DNA from 3 places in the Serratia proteamaculans genome. Region 1 is predicted to be linked to each of the others. Evidence: predicted binding sites of a transcription regulator. Region 1 holds the regulator's gene; each other region holds the start of a gene.
What was found. Region 1 encodes PhoB, which activates phosphate uptake and scavenging genes when phosphate is short. Its sites were predicted from a motif close to CTGTCATAAAACTGNCNNAT; they were not measured.

Region 1 (5,274 bases):
GTTAAAACCCAGCTTGCCGACCACCTTGATACTGCGCGCCCGGGTTTGCACGCCGTTGAACTGGATCCCCTGCTCCGCGTCATAACCCTCCACGCCGTCCAGCCCTTCCAGAAAATCAAAATGCCACCACGCCCGACGAAATTCGCCGTCGGTCACCACCGCCAGGCCAAGATCTTTCTGTTTGGCCACCGCCAGACGGATCTGCTCGTCTTCAACCGCACGCAGTTGGTCAGCATTAATTTCATCCCGCTGGAACTGTTGGCGAGCAGTTTTCAGCGCCTCAGGGCGCAACAGGCTGCCGACAACGTCAGCGTGAAAAGCGTGATTGCAATCGCACATATTTATGACTCCCGGTGGCAGGCAAAAGATCGGGCCTTTGCCTCAGTAATTTACGGTGTGAACTATTACGCTGGGTTACGATAGACATCCAGACGTCTAGAAATCCAATAAACAGCATGCTGTCATATCGACTGCCGGGCAGCAATAGAAGAAATTTCATCGGTAGTGAGAGAAATTCATGTTGGGCGCGTGGCCGCACCCCGGGAGAAGTTTATTTCAGGCCTAATGCCAGGCGGGTTTTCTTCAGGGTGGCCGACGGCAGCGGCAGATAGCCGTCGTGGTTCACCAGGTTTTGTCCGGTATCGGACAGCACGCGATCGAGAAATGCGGCGGTCAGCGGCTCCAACGGCTGGTTGGGGGCTTTGTTGATGTAAATGTACAGATAGCGTGACAGCGGGTAGCTGCCGTTGCGCACGTTGGTGTCATTGGGGATGACATAGTTTTCGCCGGACTCCGCCAGGGGCAACAGCCGCACGCCGCTGGCACGAAAACCGATGCTGGCGTAGCCGATACTGTTCAACGAACCGGCCACCGCCTGTACCACCGAGGCCGAGCCGGGCAATTCATTGACCCGTGGCATAAAGTCACCACCACACAGCGCACGCAGTTTGAAATAGCCGTAGGTACCGGATGCCGAATTGCGACCAAAGCGCTGTAGAGTGCGCTGCTGCCAATCGCCGCTCAGCCCCAGTTCTCCCCAGCGCGTCAACGGTCGGTTTTCGCCACAGCGTAGAGTCGCGGAGAAAATCCGGTCAAGCTGTTGCAGGTTAAGACCACGCAGCGGGTTGTCCTGATGCACCAGCACCACCAGCGCATCCACCGCAACCGGTACTGCCAGCGGTGCATAGCCATAACGGTGTTCGAAAGCCGACACCTCCGCCGCTTTCATCGGGCGGCTCATGGGGCCAAGCTGCGCGGCACCTGCCGCCAATGCGGTAGGCGCGGTCGAGGAACCTGCGGCCTGGATCTGCAAATTAACGTTGGGGTAATGCTGACTGAAGTCCTGCGCCCACAGCGCCATCAGATTGGCCAGCGTATCGGAACCGACGCTCGACAGGTTGCCGGACAGCATGCCATCCGGCTGCGCTAACGCGCCACGGCTCGCCAGCAGCGCCAGGCAAAGCAACAGCCCTCGGGTCATTCGGTTCATACCAGCCTCTCCGCGTTAATTTTTCACCGCATTCTCTGACAAAGCTGCGGGAACAATCAACCGGTTAGGCAAGGTAAAGATGAATCGGGTGCCGATGCCCTGCTCACTGAGGATCTCCAGCCGCGCGTCGTGGTGGCTGAGAGCATGCTTGACGATCGCCAGCCCCAACCCACTGCCGCCGGTCTGGCGTGAACGGGCCTTGTCGACGCGATAGAAGCGTTCGGTCAGGCGCGGAATATGCTCGGCAGCGATGCCCGGCCCATTATCACTGACCTGGAACTGCGCTCCATTTGGCGTCTGCTGCCAGCTCACCTCAATATTGGTGCCGTTCGGCGTATGATTGACGGCGTTATACACCAGGTTTGATACCGCACTGCGCAGTTGGTCGTCGTTACCGAAGACCTTGAGCTGCTCGTTCACCCGGAAAGTAATCTCATGGTTGCCCCCGCTCAGCGACTGAGCTTCGCGTTGCAGCACCCGTAGCATCAGCGGGATATCGACCCGTTCGTTCATTTCGACATTAGGCGCTGCCTCAATCCGCGACAGCGTCAGCAACTGCTTGACCAGCCCGTCCATTCGTCGGGTCTGCTCCTGCATGGTGCCCAGCGCCTTGCCGCGCAGCGAGCCATCCAGCTCTTCGTCGCTCATCATCTCCAGATAGCCCTGCAACACCGTCAACGGAGTGCGAAGCTCGTGGCTGACGTTAGCGAAGAAGTTGCGTCGCGCACCTTCCAGTTGGCGCATCTGGGTGACATCACGCGCCACCATCAGCAACTGCCCTTCGGAATAAGGCATCACACGAAATTCGACGTAATGTTCATTGTTCAACTGCAAGGTTAACGGCCGGGAGAACTCCTGCTGTTGCAGATAGTGGCTGAACTCCGGGTAACGCAGCAGGTTAAGGATGTGCTGACCATTGTCTTCCGGCCAGCGGAAACCCAACAGATGCTGCGCCAAACCGTTACACCAGAAGATATTGCCTTCGACGGTGGTCATCACCACCGCATCGGGCAGCGATTCCGCCCCGCTGCGGAAACGTTTGATCAACAGCGCCAGCTCACGACGCCGGCGACGGTTGCGCTGCTGCATCTGGTACAGGCCGTAAAACAGCGGTTCCCAGCTCCAGCGGCCAGGGGGGGGCGTCATGCTGCGATCGACCCATAGCCAGTGGGAAAGTTTGAGTTGGTTGTAGAAATTCCATACCAGCGCCGCCAGCACGGAGGCCAGCAGCAGCCAGGGCAGATAGCCGAAAATCAGCCCCAGCAGTAAGGCAGGCAGGCAGAAAAGGGCCAGCTCCAGGGCCAGCCTCTTCCAGGATAGACGTTCTAGCACGGCATATTCTCCAGCGCGGCGCGATCAGTAGCGCGTTGAGAATCGGTAGCCGGTGCCCCGAACGGTTTGAACCATTTTGTCATGACCACTGGTCTCTAACGCCTTACGGAGTCGACGGATATGCACGTCAACGGTGCGGTCTTCCACATAAACGTTAGTGCCCCAGACGTGATTAAGCAACTGCTCGCGGCTATAAACACGCTCAGGATGGGTCATAAAGAAGTGCAGTAATTTGAACTCGGTCGGCCCCATATCCAGCGCCTGTTCGTTGGCCATCACCCGGTGTGAAGAAGGATCCAGGCTCAGCCCTTGCATTTCAATCACTTCTTCCACCGCCATCGGTGAAATACGGCGCATGACCGCCTTGATGCGTGCCACCAGTTCCTTTGGCGAGAAGGGTTTGGTGATGTAATCATCCGCCCCGACTTCCAGACCACGTACCCGGTCTTCTTCTTCACCGCGGGCAGTCAGCATCATCACCGGAATATCTCGGGTCAGCGCTTCACGCTTCATATGTTTGATAAACTGAATGCCGGAGCCTCCGGGTAACATCCAGTCGAGCAACACTAAATCAGGGAACGGCTCAGACAGGCGCGTCACTGCGCTGTCATAATCCTCAGCTTCCAACGGTTGGTAACCATTCTGTTCCAACACAAAGCACACCATCTCACGGATCGGCGCTTCGTCTTCCACCACCAGTATGCGTCTTGCCATCGTCAATCCTGCCAATGTGTTAGCGATCACAGTTGATTGCGGTCGCCATTATGCGTCAGTTTTGTGACAGATTTATGAAATAAATAGCCATGAAAAAACCTGCCTGTTGTAGGCAGTAAGCATAGCGATTATTTCTAGTCACGCAGAAACATCATATTCCCTTTATAATCCCTGCCATTACTCTATCGCCCTGGGAGTGTCATGCGCCTGATCCACACCTCTGACTGGCATCTTGGCCAGTATTTTTTCACCAAAAGCCGCGCCGCCGAACATCAGGCTTTTCTGCGCTGGTTGATCGAGCAGATCGAACAACAGCAGGTGGATGCGCTGATCGTCGCCGGGGATCTGTTCGATACCGGCTCGCCGCCAAGTTATGCCCGCGAGCTGTATAACCGTTTTGTAGTCGAGCTGCAGCGCACCGGCTGCCAATTGGTGGTGTTGGGCGGCAATCACGACTCTGTGGCAACCTTAAATGAATCGCGTGAATTGCTTTCCTGCCTGAATACCACCGTGATTGCCAACGCACAGAGCGAAACCGAACAGCAAATCCTGGTGCTGAATCAGCGCGACGGCCAGCCGGGCGCGGTGCTGTGCGCCATCCCGTTCCTGCGCCCGCGCGATTTGCTCACCAGCCGCGCCGGAGAATCCGGGGTACAAAAACAGCAGGCGCTGCAAGAGGCCATCGCCGACCATTATCAAACGCTGTATCAGGCGGCCTGTGCACGCCGTGACGCGCTGGGCTTGCCCCTGCCGATTGTTGCCACCGGCCACCTGACCACCGTAGGCGTCACCACCTCCGACTCGGTGCGCGATATCTATATTGGTACGCTGGACGCCTTTCCGGCGCAGGCCTTCCCACCGGCCGACTACATCGCGCTGGGGCATATTCACCGTGCACAAAACGTCGCCAAATCCGAACATATTCGCTACAGCGGCTCGCCGATCCCCCTCAGTTTTGACGAGTTGGGCAAGGCCAAAAGCGTGTTTATGGTGGATTTCAGCGCGGGTGCCCTGCAACAGGTCAGCACGCTGGAGATCCCCAGCTTCCAGCCCATGCAGCTTATCAAGGGCGATTTGGCGCAGATCGAGCAACAATTGCAGCAGTTCGCCGATTATCAGGGTGAATTACCGGTGTGGCTGGATATCGAAGTGGCAACGCAGGATTACCTTAGCGACATTCAGCGCCGCATCCAGCTCCTGGCCGATCAGCTGCCGGTAGAAGTGGTGCTGTTGCGCCGCAGCAAAGAACAACGCCGCCAGGCGATTGAACAGCAGGACAAAGAAACGCTAAACGAACTGAGTGTTAATGAGGTGTTCGAACGGCGGCTGGCGCAGGAGCCTGAAATGGCTGAAGAACGTCGGCAACGAATGAGCCAAATGTTCCAGCAGGTGGTCGCGGCCGTTCAGCATAACGACCAGGAGCCGAGCCAATGAAAATTCTCAGCCTGAGATTAAAGAACCTCAATTCATTGCAGGGCGAATGGAAGATCGACTTCACCGCCGAACCCTTTGCCAGTAATGGGTTGTTCGCCATCACCGGGCCCACCGGCGCGGGCAAAACTACCCTGCTGGACGCCATCTGTCTGGCGCTGTACCACCAAACGCCGCGCCTTAACGTTACGCCAAGCCAAAACGAGCTGATGACGCGCCACACCGCCGAATCGCTGGCTGAGGTCGAATTTGAAGTTAAAGGCGTCGGCTACCGTGCTTTCTGGAGCCAACGACGCGCCAAAAACGCC
Region 2 (5,274 bases), 530 kb from region 1:
TCAAAAATAATGTGGTCGTTTAATCTATATTTCATTTTTTAAAGGTCACTCTAGTGATTATTTATCGCCGGCGTTAAATGTTAATGGGATATTAAGCAATATTTAATCAGGTTAATTGGTCAATCTCAGCTAGCAATCGAAATGAAAATCAATTAACGCCACAGAATGGATGTCTCTTTCCTTACTATTTTAGATATAAGATTTTTCTCATAAACCATAACCAAAGATTATACAAACATCACAACCATTGATATATTTATATGTAAAGGTTCTTAAAGTTAGTTTTTTGTTTTGTAAATTACCGCCTTTAAGCTAAAAATCCTTTCCGTTCATTTATTGCAAGCATTTTTAATGAATAAATAATATTGCATAAATTTTAACAGTGTTGTTTTTAACCAGAAATCAAAGGGTAAAGCGCAAAATTGACGTAATCATCAGCAGAGTTAATCACTTGATACGGGGGTTATAGAGGCAATAAGGAAGGAAATGAAAGTAAAATGTTACGAATAACATTTACGTCAATAATACCCTATGTCACTATATTATTGACGTAAAAAATAGCCTTAAACAGCGTAATTAAATTAATCCGCAGCGGGAAAGGTCAGGCTGAAGGTGATCCGGACAGCATGATTCCCTGCGGAACAGTGAGCACGACTCACACCACCATGCAGCGTCATAATCGCACGGACGATCGCCAACCCCAGACCGCTGGCATGGCTGCCGGCACTGCGGGCAGCGTCGACCCGGTAAAAACGGTCGAACAACTTGTCCAGATGCGCCGAGGCAATCGGCGGTCCCTGATTAACCACCTGTATCACCGTCTCCCCCGTCGGCTGGCTAAGCACCTGCAACTGTATCTGGCTATTTTCATCGGCATAACGCACCGCATTAGCAACCAAATTGCTCAATGCACGCTGGAACAGCATCGCATCCGCCAACAGTTGCCCTTCCCCCTGGCAAACCAGTGTCATACCGCGCTCTTCTGCCAGACCTTCGAAATAGTCCGCCACTCGCTGCAGCTCTTGCGCCACATCAAGCCGGCTGGCGTTCAGCACGGCTTGCCCTTCTCCCGCACGCGCCAGGAACAGAATGTTTTCCACCATGCGTGAAATGCGCTCCAGCTCCTCCATATTGTTCGACAGCAGGGTTTCATACTCCTCCACGCTGCGCGACTGATAGAGAGCCACCTGGCATTGCCCCATTAGCGCGCCCACCGGAGTGCGGATCTCATGCGCCAAATCGGCGGAAAACTGTGTCAGACGCTGGTAGCCATCGTTCAGACGATCGAGCATGGCATTAAATGAACGAGTCAGTTGCTGTAGCTCCTTCGGCGCGCCCTGCTCACTCAGGCGAGTCGACAGCGTATTCGGCGTGATCACCGCCGCCTGCGCCGCCATACGCCATAATGGCTGCAGCCCACGACGCATCACCCAATACCCCAGCAAGGCGATCAGGACAAACGCCACCACCACCGCGGCCACAATTCGCCAAAGATAACGCGCCAACATCTTCTGTTCATTGACCATCACATGGGCCGCCGAGATCTGCAGCAGGTTGCCGTCCTGTAGCCTGACCAACGCCGAGACGGCACGCAAGGGCACGCCTTGCTCTGTCAGCCCACCCTGTACCGCAGTCAACCGCTGCGGTGTGCCCACCGGCGTCGGGGTCATTGGCGGCAGGGTCAATCGGGACGGGTTAACGTTGATTAACGGCTTTTGACCCAGTTGCTGAAAAATAAGGACATCCTGTTCATTGCCCAGCATATTTTCGAACAGGCCGGTGTTCGCCGTCAGCCGGTCGAGCGGAAAACGCTGGCTCAATAAATGGCGGAAATACTCCACGCGGCCGGTGACCTGCAAATCGCTGCGGATGGTCATCTCCTGACGCATGGCTCCGTACAGGTATCCTCCCGCACCGCTGACCACCAGTGCCGCCACCAGCGCAAACAGCATGGCACTGCGCAGTGTCAACGACAGCGCACGCCAGCGTTGAGCCAGGGCCTTCATGAACGCGGCTCGCAAACGTAGCCGATACCGCGCACGCTGTGGATCAGCTTGACGTCAAAGGGTCGGTCAATCTTGGCGCGTAGCCGCTTGATCGCCACATCCACCACGTTGGTATCGCTGTCAAAGTTCATGTCCCAGACCTGCGAGGCGATCATGGTGCGAGACAATACCTCCCCTTCCCGGCGCACCAACAGATGTAACAACATGAATTCTTTGTTGGTCAGCGAGATCACCTGTTCCTGCCGTACCGCTTTGCGGCGCAGGACGTCAAGTTGCAGATCGGCAATCGCATAGTGGTCGGCCTCACGCACCGTGCCACGCCGCAGCAGCGTGCGCAGTCGCAACACCAGTTCGGTGAAGGAAAACGGTTTAATCAGATAATCATCGGCCCCGAGCTCCAGCCCATGAATACGATCCTGTACCCCGTCGCGGGCGGTCAGAAACAAAATAGGCACGTCGCTTTTCTTGCGCAGTACCTCAATGATCTGCCAACCATCCAACCCCGGCAGCATCACGTCGAGCACGATGGCATCGTAGCCCTGCTCCAGCGCCAGGAACAGGCCGTCGGTGCCGTTACGCGCCAAATCGACGCTGTACCCGGCTTCCCCCAGCCCTTTCTTCAGGTAATCACCCGTGCTGATGTCGTCTTCAACTACCAATATCCGCATTGTCGCCACCTCATTACACCTGCGGAAATACTAGCAGTTTCGGCGGACATGCTTGATGACATTAATGTCATTAAACGGACATGGTGCTGTCCCTATTGTTCAACCATGCTTAACCGGCAACCTAAACAAAGGAGAACATTATGATTACCCGTCATCGTTTTGCCGGTTTACTGCTGTCCACCCTGATGCTGTGCAGCGGAGCCGCCGCTGCGGCTCAAACGCCAGGAAAAGTGATTGCTCCCCTGCGCGGCACTATCGATCAGGTGACCGACAGCAGCCTGCAGGTCACTGACCGCAAAGGGGAAAAGATCAGCGTAAAACTCAACGACCAGACCAAGGTGCTGAGCGTTTCAAAAGGCACGCTGGATGACATCAAACCGGACAGCTTTATCGGCACCGCCGCGGTACCGCAAGCGGACGGCAGCCTGAAGGCGCTGGAAGTCCACGTGTTTGCCGCCAGCCTGCGCGGCACCGGTGAAGGCCATTCGGCCTGGGAATCTGCCGACGGCAAGGTGGATACCATGACCAACGGCACCGTCGGCAAACTGGTTAAATCCAACGGCCGTACTCTGACCGTGACCTACGGTAACCAGCAGAAAACCGTCAACGTGCCGGAAGATGTGCCGATCGTCACGCTCGATCCCGGCGATCGCAGCCTGCTGAAACCTGGCGTGCACATCGTGTTGTTCTCCGCGACTGACGACAAGGGCGAACGCGTAGCCACCCGCATTTCTGCCGGTAAAAACGGCACCGTTCCACCAATGTAATTCGGGAGTTCGTGATGAAAACCAACGCGCCACGGCCGGTGCATCGCTGGCCGGTCCGTATCACCCATTGGATTAACCTGTTCGCCATGGTTTGTATGTTTATGAGCGGCTGGGAAATCTATAACGCCTCACCGCTGTTCGGCTTTCGCTTTCCGCCGCAGGTTACGCTCGGCGGTTGGTTGGGCGGCGCGATTGGTTGGCATCTGGCAGTAATGTGGCTGCTGGCAGGCAATGCACTGTGCTATCTGCTGTGGAGCCTGTTCAGCGGCCATTTCCGACGCGACCTGCTGCCGCTTACTGCAGGCAGCTTAGGGCGAGATATCTGGCAGGCGCTCACGCTGCGGCTAAAACATCAGCACGGCCGCTATAACGCCATTCAAAAACTGATGTATCTCGGCGTACTGGCTCTGGGCCTGCTGTTGGTGCTCTCTGGGCTGGCGATCTGGAAGCCGGTGCAACTGCAAGGGCTGGTGAGCCTGTTCGGCGGCTTTGACACCGCGCGTTACGTTCACTTTTTCGCTATGTCCGGCATTGGCTTGTTTGTGGTGATCCACCTGCTGATGGTGATTATCGTGCCGCGCACGCTATGGGCAATGATTGCGGGAGGCAAACATGAATGACAAAAAACAGCGCCCTGCGGCACCGACGCTGGAACCGGCGCAAAAGAAACAGCTGGTCAATTTACAACGCCGCCTGATGCTGCGATCCGGCCTGACGCTGGGCGGTATCGCCATGCTGAGCGGCTGTAACCTGCAGGACGGGGATCAGGTGGATAAAGTACTGTGGGCCATGTCGCGCTGGAACGATCGGGTGCAAGCCTGGCTGTTCAACGGTCAAAAGCTGGCACAGACCTATCGCCCGGAGCAGATCACCCATCCGTTCCCGTTCAATGCGTTTTATCCCGAGTACAACGTGCCGGAAGTGGATCTCGCCAGCTATCGGTTGGAAGTCTCTGGCAAAGTTGAAAAAAAGGCACCCTGGACGCTGGAACAGCTGCAACGCCTGCCGCAGGAAAGCCAGATAACCCGCTTGATCTGTATCGAAGGCTGGAGCGCCATCGGCCAGTGGGGCGGCGTGCCGCTGCGCAACTTCCTGCAGCATGTCGGGGCAGATCTGAACGCCCGCTATGTCGGTTTCAAATGTGCGGACCGCTATTACTCCAGCATCGATATGGCCACCGCGCTGCATCCACAGACGATTCTGGCGCTGGATTTCGGCGGCAAGGCGCTGCCGGCGGATTACGGCTACCCGCTGCGGCTACGGGTGCCGACCAAGCTGGGGTTCAAGAATGCCAAACATATCGCCGCCATTTTTGTCAGCGACACCAACCCCGGTGGCTACTGGGAAGATCAGGGCTATAACTGGTTCAGCGGCATTTAGTTTTTTGCGCAACACTGCGCAGAATTCCCGCTGACGGCTAGTACATGTATTCCGACGCTGTTAATAATTCATCACTAAAAAGGAAGGTAACTATTGGAAAAGTAATAATAAAAAGGATTTTATCATGGAGATTGATGTTACTGAACGTTATTCGCTACGGGCGGGTGAATTCAGATATCAGATAACAGTAAGCAAAAGTGACGAAAAAACTGCTGAATATTACCTTGATTTCAAAAATATCACTCAAGAAATGCGGGCATGGTTTACGCGTGTTTATACCGACCCTGACTTTTTAGATAACGCTTATGCCATAGAGTTTTATGACGTCAAAGCACTGAATCTTGCCATCAGGCAAGGACGCTCTGCATTCGATACCTATACCCCCATGGGGTATACATTTTCCGAACGTGAGCGCCTGTTCGTCGAGGGAATAGGTAAAACTATTACCGACTT
Region 3 (5,274 bases), 2.4 Mb from region 1:
CGCTCCCAGCTCGATGCGCGCCACGTCGGCCAAACGTACCCGCGAACCGTCCGGGTCGGTTTTCAGCAGGATTTGGCCAAACTCTTCCGGCGTCTGTAAACGTGAAGGGCCAATCACGGTGGCATTAAGTTCCTGTCCGGGCAGCGCCGGTTGTCCGCCCAATTGGCCGGATGAAACCTCAACATTCTGCTCCTGGATTGCGTTGCTGACGTCGGTGACCGTAAGGCTGTAGTTCACCAGGGCTGCGGGATCCAGCCAAATGCGCATCGCATAAGGCGCGCCAAACAGTTGGAAATCCCCCACGCCATTGGTCCGGCTGATCGGGTCCTGCACATAGGAGGCGACGTAATCCGCCAGATCCTGACGGGTCATACTGCCGTCCGTTGAGACAAACGCCAGCACCATCATAAAGTTGGCGGTAGACTTGGTGACGCGGATCCCCTGCTGTTGTACCTCCAGCGGCAACAGCGGTTGCGCCAGCGCCAGCTTGTTTTGCACCTGAACCTGAGCGGTATCGGCGTCGGTGCCTTGGGCAAAGGTCAGCGCTATGCTCATGCTGCCGTCGGAATTACTTTCAGAGGAAATATATTGCAGGTTATCGAGGCCGTTCATTTGCTGTTCGATCACCTGCACCACCGTATCCTGCACCGTCTTTGCCGACGCGCCGGGGTAACTGACCTGAATGCTGACGGTGGGCGGCGCGATACTCGGGTACTGGGCTACCGGCAAATTGGCAATCGACAACAGGCCACACAGCATCATGATGATCGCCAATACCCAGGCGAACACCGGCCGATCGATAAAGAATTTAGCCATGAGCCGGCTCCTTGCGCGTGCTGTCTCGTTGCGCCGTTATGGTGGCCGGTTCCCATTCCACCGCATTCACCTGCACCCCGGGCCGAACCAATTGCACGCCCTCAACAATCACCCGCTCGCCCGGCGACAGCCCGGCCGAAACCAGCCAACTGTCCCCCAACGCCCGTTCGGTGGTCAGCTCACGCAGTTCAACCTTGTCTGCGGCATTCACCACCAGCGCGGTTGCCTCACCACGCGGGTTGCGGGTAATACCGCGTTGTGGCACCAGCACCCCTCCCTGTGCCGCCATACCCTCGATTAGCCGCGCCCGCACAAACATGCCCGGCAGCAGCTTGCGCTCCGGGTTGGGAAACACCGCCCGCAGGACTACCGAGCCAGTGGAGCGGTCTACCGTAATCTCTGAGAATTGCAGTTTGCCGCTGTGGGCGTAGCGCGAGCCATCTTCCAGCGTCAGGCTGACCGCAGCGGACTGCGGGCCCTCGGCCTGGGCGACTGCACCACTGTCCAGCGCATTTCTCAGCCGCAGCAACTGGGCGCTGGACTGGGTAACATCCACATAAATCGGGTCGATCTGCTGTACTGCCGCTACCGCCGCGGCCTGCTGCGCCGTCACCAGAGCCCCTTCGGTGACCAACGAACGCCCAATAATGCCGTCGATGGGCGACAATACCCGGGTATAAACCAAATTGATGCGCGCCGTTTCCAACTGTGCCTCAGCCGCCTGTACATCTGCCACCGCCTGTTGATGAGCGGCCACCGCGTCGTCATATACCTGACGGCTGATGGCGCGGCTATTCGCGAGGGGGCGATAACGTTGGATCAATAATTCGGCGGTACGCAACTGCGCCCGTACCCGTGCCAGCGCAGCATTGCTGCGATTGTATTCCGCCTGAAACAGTGCGGCGTCAATCTGGTAAAGCGGCTGCTGCGCCTTGACCTCTTCCCCTTCGGTAAACAGGCGTTTTTGCACAATCCCCCCCACCTGCGGCCGCACCTCGGCATTGCGGAAAGCCGCGATACGGCCCGGCAGTTCGCTGGTCAATGCGATCGGTTCGCTTTTCAGCGTCACCACCCCGACTCGCGGCGGCGGCGGAGGGGCCGCAGGCGGTGCCTCTCTGGCAGCCACCACCAGCCACAGGGAAAGCGAGGTCGCGATGACCACCACGCCGACAGCAAGAGAGGCGATTTTGAGGCTCATGAATGCGTTTCCTTTTGCGTATTGGATCTGGAGTTTTGCGGCACACCACCCGGCAGCCAAAGGTTACTGTACGAGCGGGGAACTGACCTCAACGTGACCGCCAGATAACATTCATGTCAGTTAACCGGTTTTTCCCCCAGCCGCGTCCTTAACTGACAGAAATGTCAGCCAGCCGTCAGCTTGACGACCCTATGGCTGTCATAAACTCATCACAGAACGTGATGCCTTGTGGTATGGCTGCAGGTTTCATGATTAATTAAACCCCAGGCAACCATGACGGGAGTGGCCATGCGATTACTGTTGGTTGAGGACGAGGAAAAGACTTCGTCCTACGTTAACCGCGCGCTAAGCGAACTGGGCTATACCCTGGACGTCGCTGGGGACGGGATTGAAGGCTTGCACCTGGCGGTGCAGCAGGATTATGACGCGGTGATCCTGGACGTCATGTTACCGGGCAAGGACGGTTACGCGGTGCTGGAAGGCCTGCGAGCCAGCAAACAAACGCCGGTGCTGATGCTGTCTGCTCGCGGTTCGGTAGACGAACGCGTCAAGGGCCTGCGCCACGGAGCGGATGATTATCTGCCCAAGCCCTTCTCGCTGATCGAACTGGTCGCCCGCATTCAGGCGCTGTTGCGTCGCCGTACCAGCGACGGCATTGATGTGACCCAATTACAGATCGACGATCTGCATGTGGATTTGCTGGCGCGTAGGGTGACTCGCGACGGAGACCGCATCGATCTGACTGCCAAAGAATTCGCCCTGCTCAGCCTGCTGGCCCGCCATCAAGGGGAGATCCTCTCCAAAATGATGATCGCCGAACAGGTGTGGGACATGAATTTCGACAGCGATGCCAACGTGGTTGAAGTGGCGATTAAGCGGCTGCGCGCCAAAATTGACGCCCCTTATCCGCAAAAGCTGCTGCACACGGTGCGCGGCATGGGCTATGTGTTGGAAAATCGCCCGCTGCGCCATGATGCCCCACGGATCACCCCTTAATGAAAGTTTCTATTTCCAGCCGTATGGCCTTAATGTTTGCGCTGACCATGGCGCTGCTCATGTTGGTGCTGGCACTGTTTCTGCGCAGCTCGCTGCTGGCCTCACTGCAAAACCAGATGCACAACGAACTGCATTTTCGCCATTCGCTGATCTCGCCGTTTATCGAAGCCAAAGGCACCGCGCGCGATTGGCCGATGGTGCAGCAAAAGCTCAATACTCTGTCCAACAGTGAAGGCAACCAGGTGAAATACTGGGTGATCAGTAACGATCCTCGCTACCGTATCGGCGGCCCCCCACCGGCAGGCACCCACTGGTCGAAACTGCCGGACGGTTTCGCTACCGCGCCGGATCCGCAGGGTGGCTGTCCGCTGTATATGTTGATCGCTACCCTGCCGTCGTTAGGGGATCGCCCTGAAGTGCGCTATGTGGTGGCCATTGATTCCACCCCCTACATGGGCACCCTGAACGAGTTTACCCGGGCGCTGGTGGTCATTTCACTGCTGGGGATTGGGCTGGCGGCCATGCTGGGTTACGCCATCTCACGCATCGGCATGCGCCCGGTGCTTAATCTCAGTGAACAAGCACACAGTCTGGTGCCCGGCACCAGCGGCCAACGGCTGGACAGCGCCGCGTTGCCCGCCGAACTGCGCAATCTGGCAGAATCCTTCAATGGCGTCCTGGCAAGGCAAGAAATCGCGTGGCGGCAACTGGAGAGCTTTAACGCCGACGTGGCGCATGAATTACGCACTCCGCTCACCAATTTGATCGGCCAAACTCAGTTGGCACTGGCGCGGGAACGTGGCGTGCATGAACTGGAGGAACTGCTGCAATCGAACCTGGAAGAACTGGATCGCATGACTTCTATCGTCAACGACATGCTGTTTTTATCTCACGCGCAGGCGGGCCAATACGCCACCCAATTGAGTGAGGTGTCACTGCGCGAAGAGTCACTGAAAACCGCCGAATATGTCGAACCCTCGTTTATGGAAAAGGATTTGGTTATTGAGATTTCCGGGGAGGTACGGGCGCAGGTCGATCGCCGGCTGTTTCATCGTGCGCTGGCCAATCTGTTGGAAAACAGCGCGCGCCATGCGGCGACAGGCAGCGCGGTGTCGGTACGTCTACAAGAACAACGCGGGTTTGCCGTGGTGGCGGTTGCCAATCAGGGAGAGGCCATCGCCCCGGAGCATCTGACGCGGTTATTTGAACGCTTCTATCGCGTTGATTCTTCGCGCGTGCGCAGCGATATGCACCACGGTCTGGGGTTGTCCATCGTTCGTGCTATCGCGTTAATGCACCATGGCGAAGCATTCGTCCGCAGCGTCGATGGCGTCAATACCTTCGGTTTCTCACTGGCACTGTCACTTCCCGAAGAAAATCCTGGCCCCCCGACTTCCGGGCCAGTGCAGGTCATCCCCGCCATCGGCAAGATTAAGCGGGAAAGTCTGTCCTGATTTATTGCACCAGCGCCAGCACGCGTTTTTCCTGACTGCGGCTGGCAGCGATCGACAGCAGGATCTCTTTCACCACCAGCGCCGGGGCCGACAGGGATTGCTGGCCGGAAATGCACAGCGAAAGTGGCACGCTCAATGACGGGGCATTGATACGCGCCATCCATGCCTTGGCCGGGCCAATCATCGCGCGGGCCACCGACTCTGGCAAAATGGTGGCGCCCAGGCCGCTGGCGATGGCCGCACTCAACGTGCCGGGGGATTCAATTTCACCAATCACGTTAGCGGCCAATTTACGCACCGCCATGGCTTCATCCACCTGGCTACGTACTACGTCCCCCTCACGCGGCAGGAACAGATTCAGTCGCGCAACGTCCAGTAGTTCAACGCTGTTGCCGGGATTCGGTACCGCACGCGTCGCCACCAGATAAAGATCTTCCCGCATTAACGCCGTGGCCTGCAAACCAGCAGGCATTTTAGCGCCGTAGATCACCGCCATATCCAAATTCTGGTTGGCGACCTGCCCGGCCAGCGTCGAACCGATGTTTTCATTCAGGCTGAGCAGAATACCCGGATGCTGATCGCGTACCGCCTGCAACAGCGGCAAAGCCAACTGTGACGCCAGGCTCCCCGGCGCCAACCCGACCGACACATGACCGCTCATTGCCTGCCCGGCGCTATTGACCGCGCTCTGCGCCTGTTCGCACTGGCGCAGAATAGTCTGGGCATGGGCATATAGAATATTACCGGCCTCGGTCGGCATTACGCCGCGCTTGGTGCGGATCAACAATTGCTGTTTCAGCTCGCCTTCCA

Region 2: the regulator PhoB is predicted to act here: its motif matches at 2,739-2,758, upstream of QOT07_RS07600 (heavy metal response regulator transcription factor).
Region 3: the regulator PhoB is predicted to act here: its motif matches at 2,210-2,229, upstream of QOT07_RS16390 (heavy metal response regulator transcription factor).

The regions. Positions count from the first base shown of each region.
Region 1 covers NZ_OX461105.1:1,074,198-1,079,471, reverse strand. The annotation lists gene QOT07_RS05010 (cobalamin-independent methionine synthase II family protein) at 1-339, opposite strand, end outside; gene QOT07_RS05005 (PstS family phosphate ABC transporter substrate-binding protein) at 551-1,489, opposite strand; gene phoR (phosphate regulon sensor histidine kinase PhoR) at 1,505-2,821, opposite strand; gene phoB (phosphate response regulator transcription factor PhoB) at 2,846-3,535, opposite strand; gene sbcD (exonuclease subunit SbcD) at 3,737-4,969, shown strand; gene sbcC (exonuclease subunit SbcC) at 4,966-5,274, shown strand, end outside.
Region 2 covers NZ_OX461105.1:1,604,416-1,609,689, reverse strand. The annotation lists gene QOT07_RS07610 (winged helix-turn-helix domain-containing protein) at 1-35, opposite strand, end outside; gene QOT07_RS07605 (heavy metal sensor histidine kinase) at 582-2,006, opposite strand; gene QOT07_RS07600 (heavy metal response regulator transcription factor) at 2,003-2,674, opposite strand; gene QOT07_RS07595 (hypothetical protein) at 2,815-3,441, shown strand; gene QOT07_RS07590 (cytochrome b/b6 domain-containing protein) at 3,456-4,061, shown strand; gene QOT07_RS07585 (molybdopterin-dependent oxidoreductase) at 4,054-4,821, shown strand; gene QOT07_RS07580 (hypothetical protein) at 4,946-5,274, shown strand, end outside.
Region 3 covers NZ_OX461105.1:3,506,417-3,511,690, forward strand. The annotation lists gene QOT07_RS16380 (efflux RND transporter permease subunit) at 1-816, opposite strand, end outside; gene QOT07_RS16385 (efflux RND transporter periplasmic adaptor subunit) at 809-2,014, opposite strand; gene QOT07_RS16390 (heavy metal response regulator transcription factor) at 2,303-3,010, shown strand; gene QOT07_RS16395 (heavy metal sensor histidine kinase) at 3,010-4,464, shown strand; gene nac (nitrogen assimilation transcriptional regulator NAC) at 4,466-5,274, opposite strand, start outside.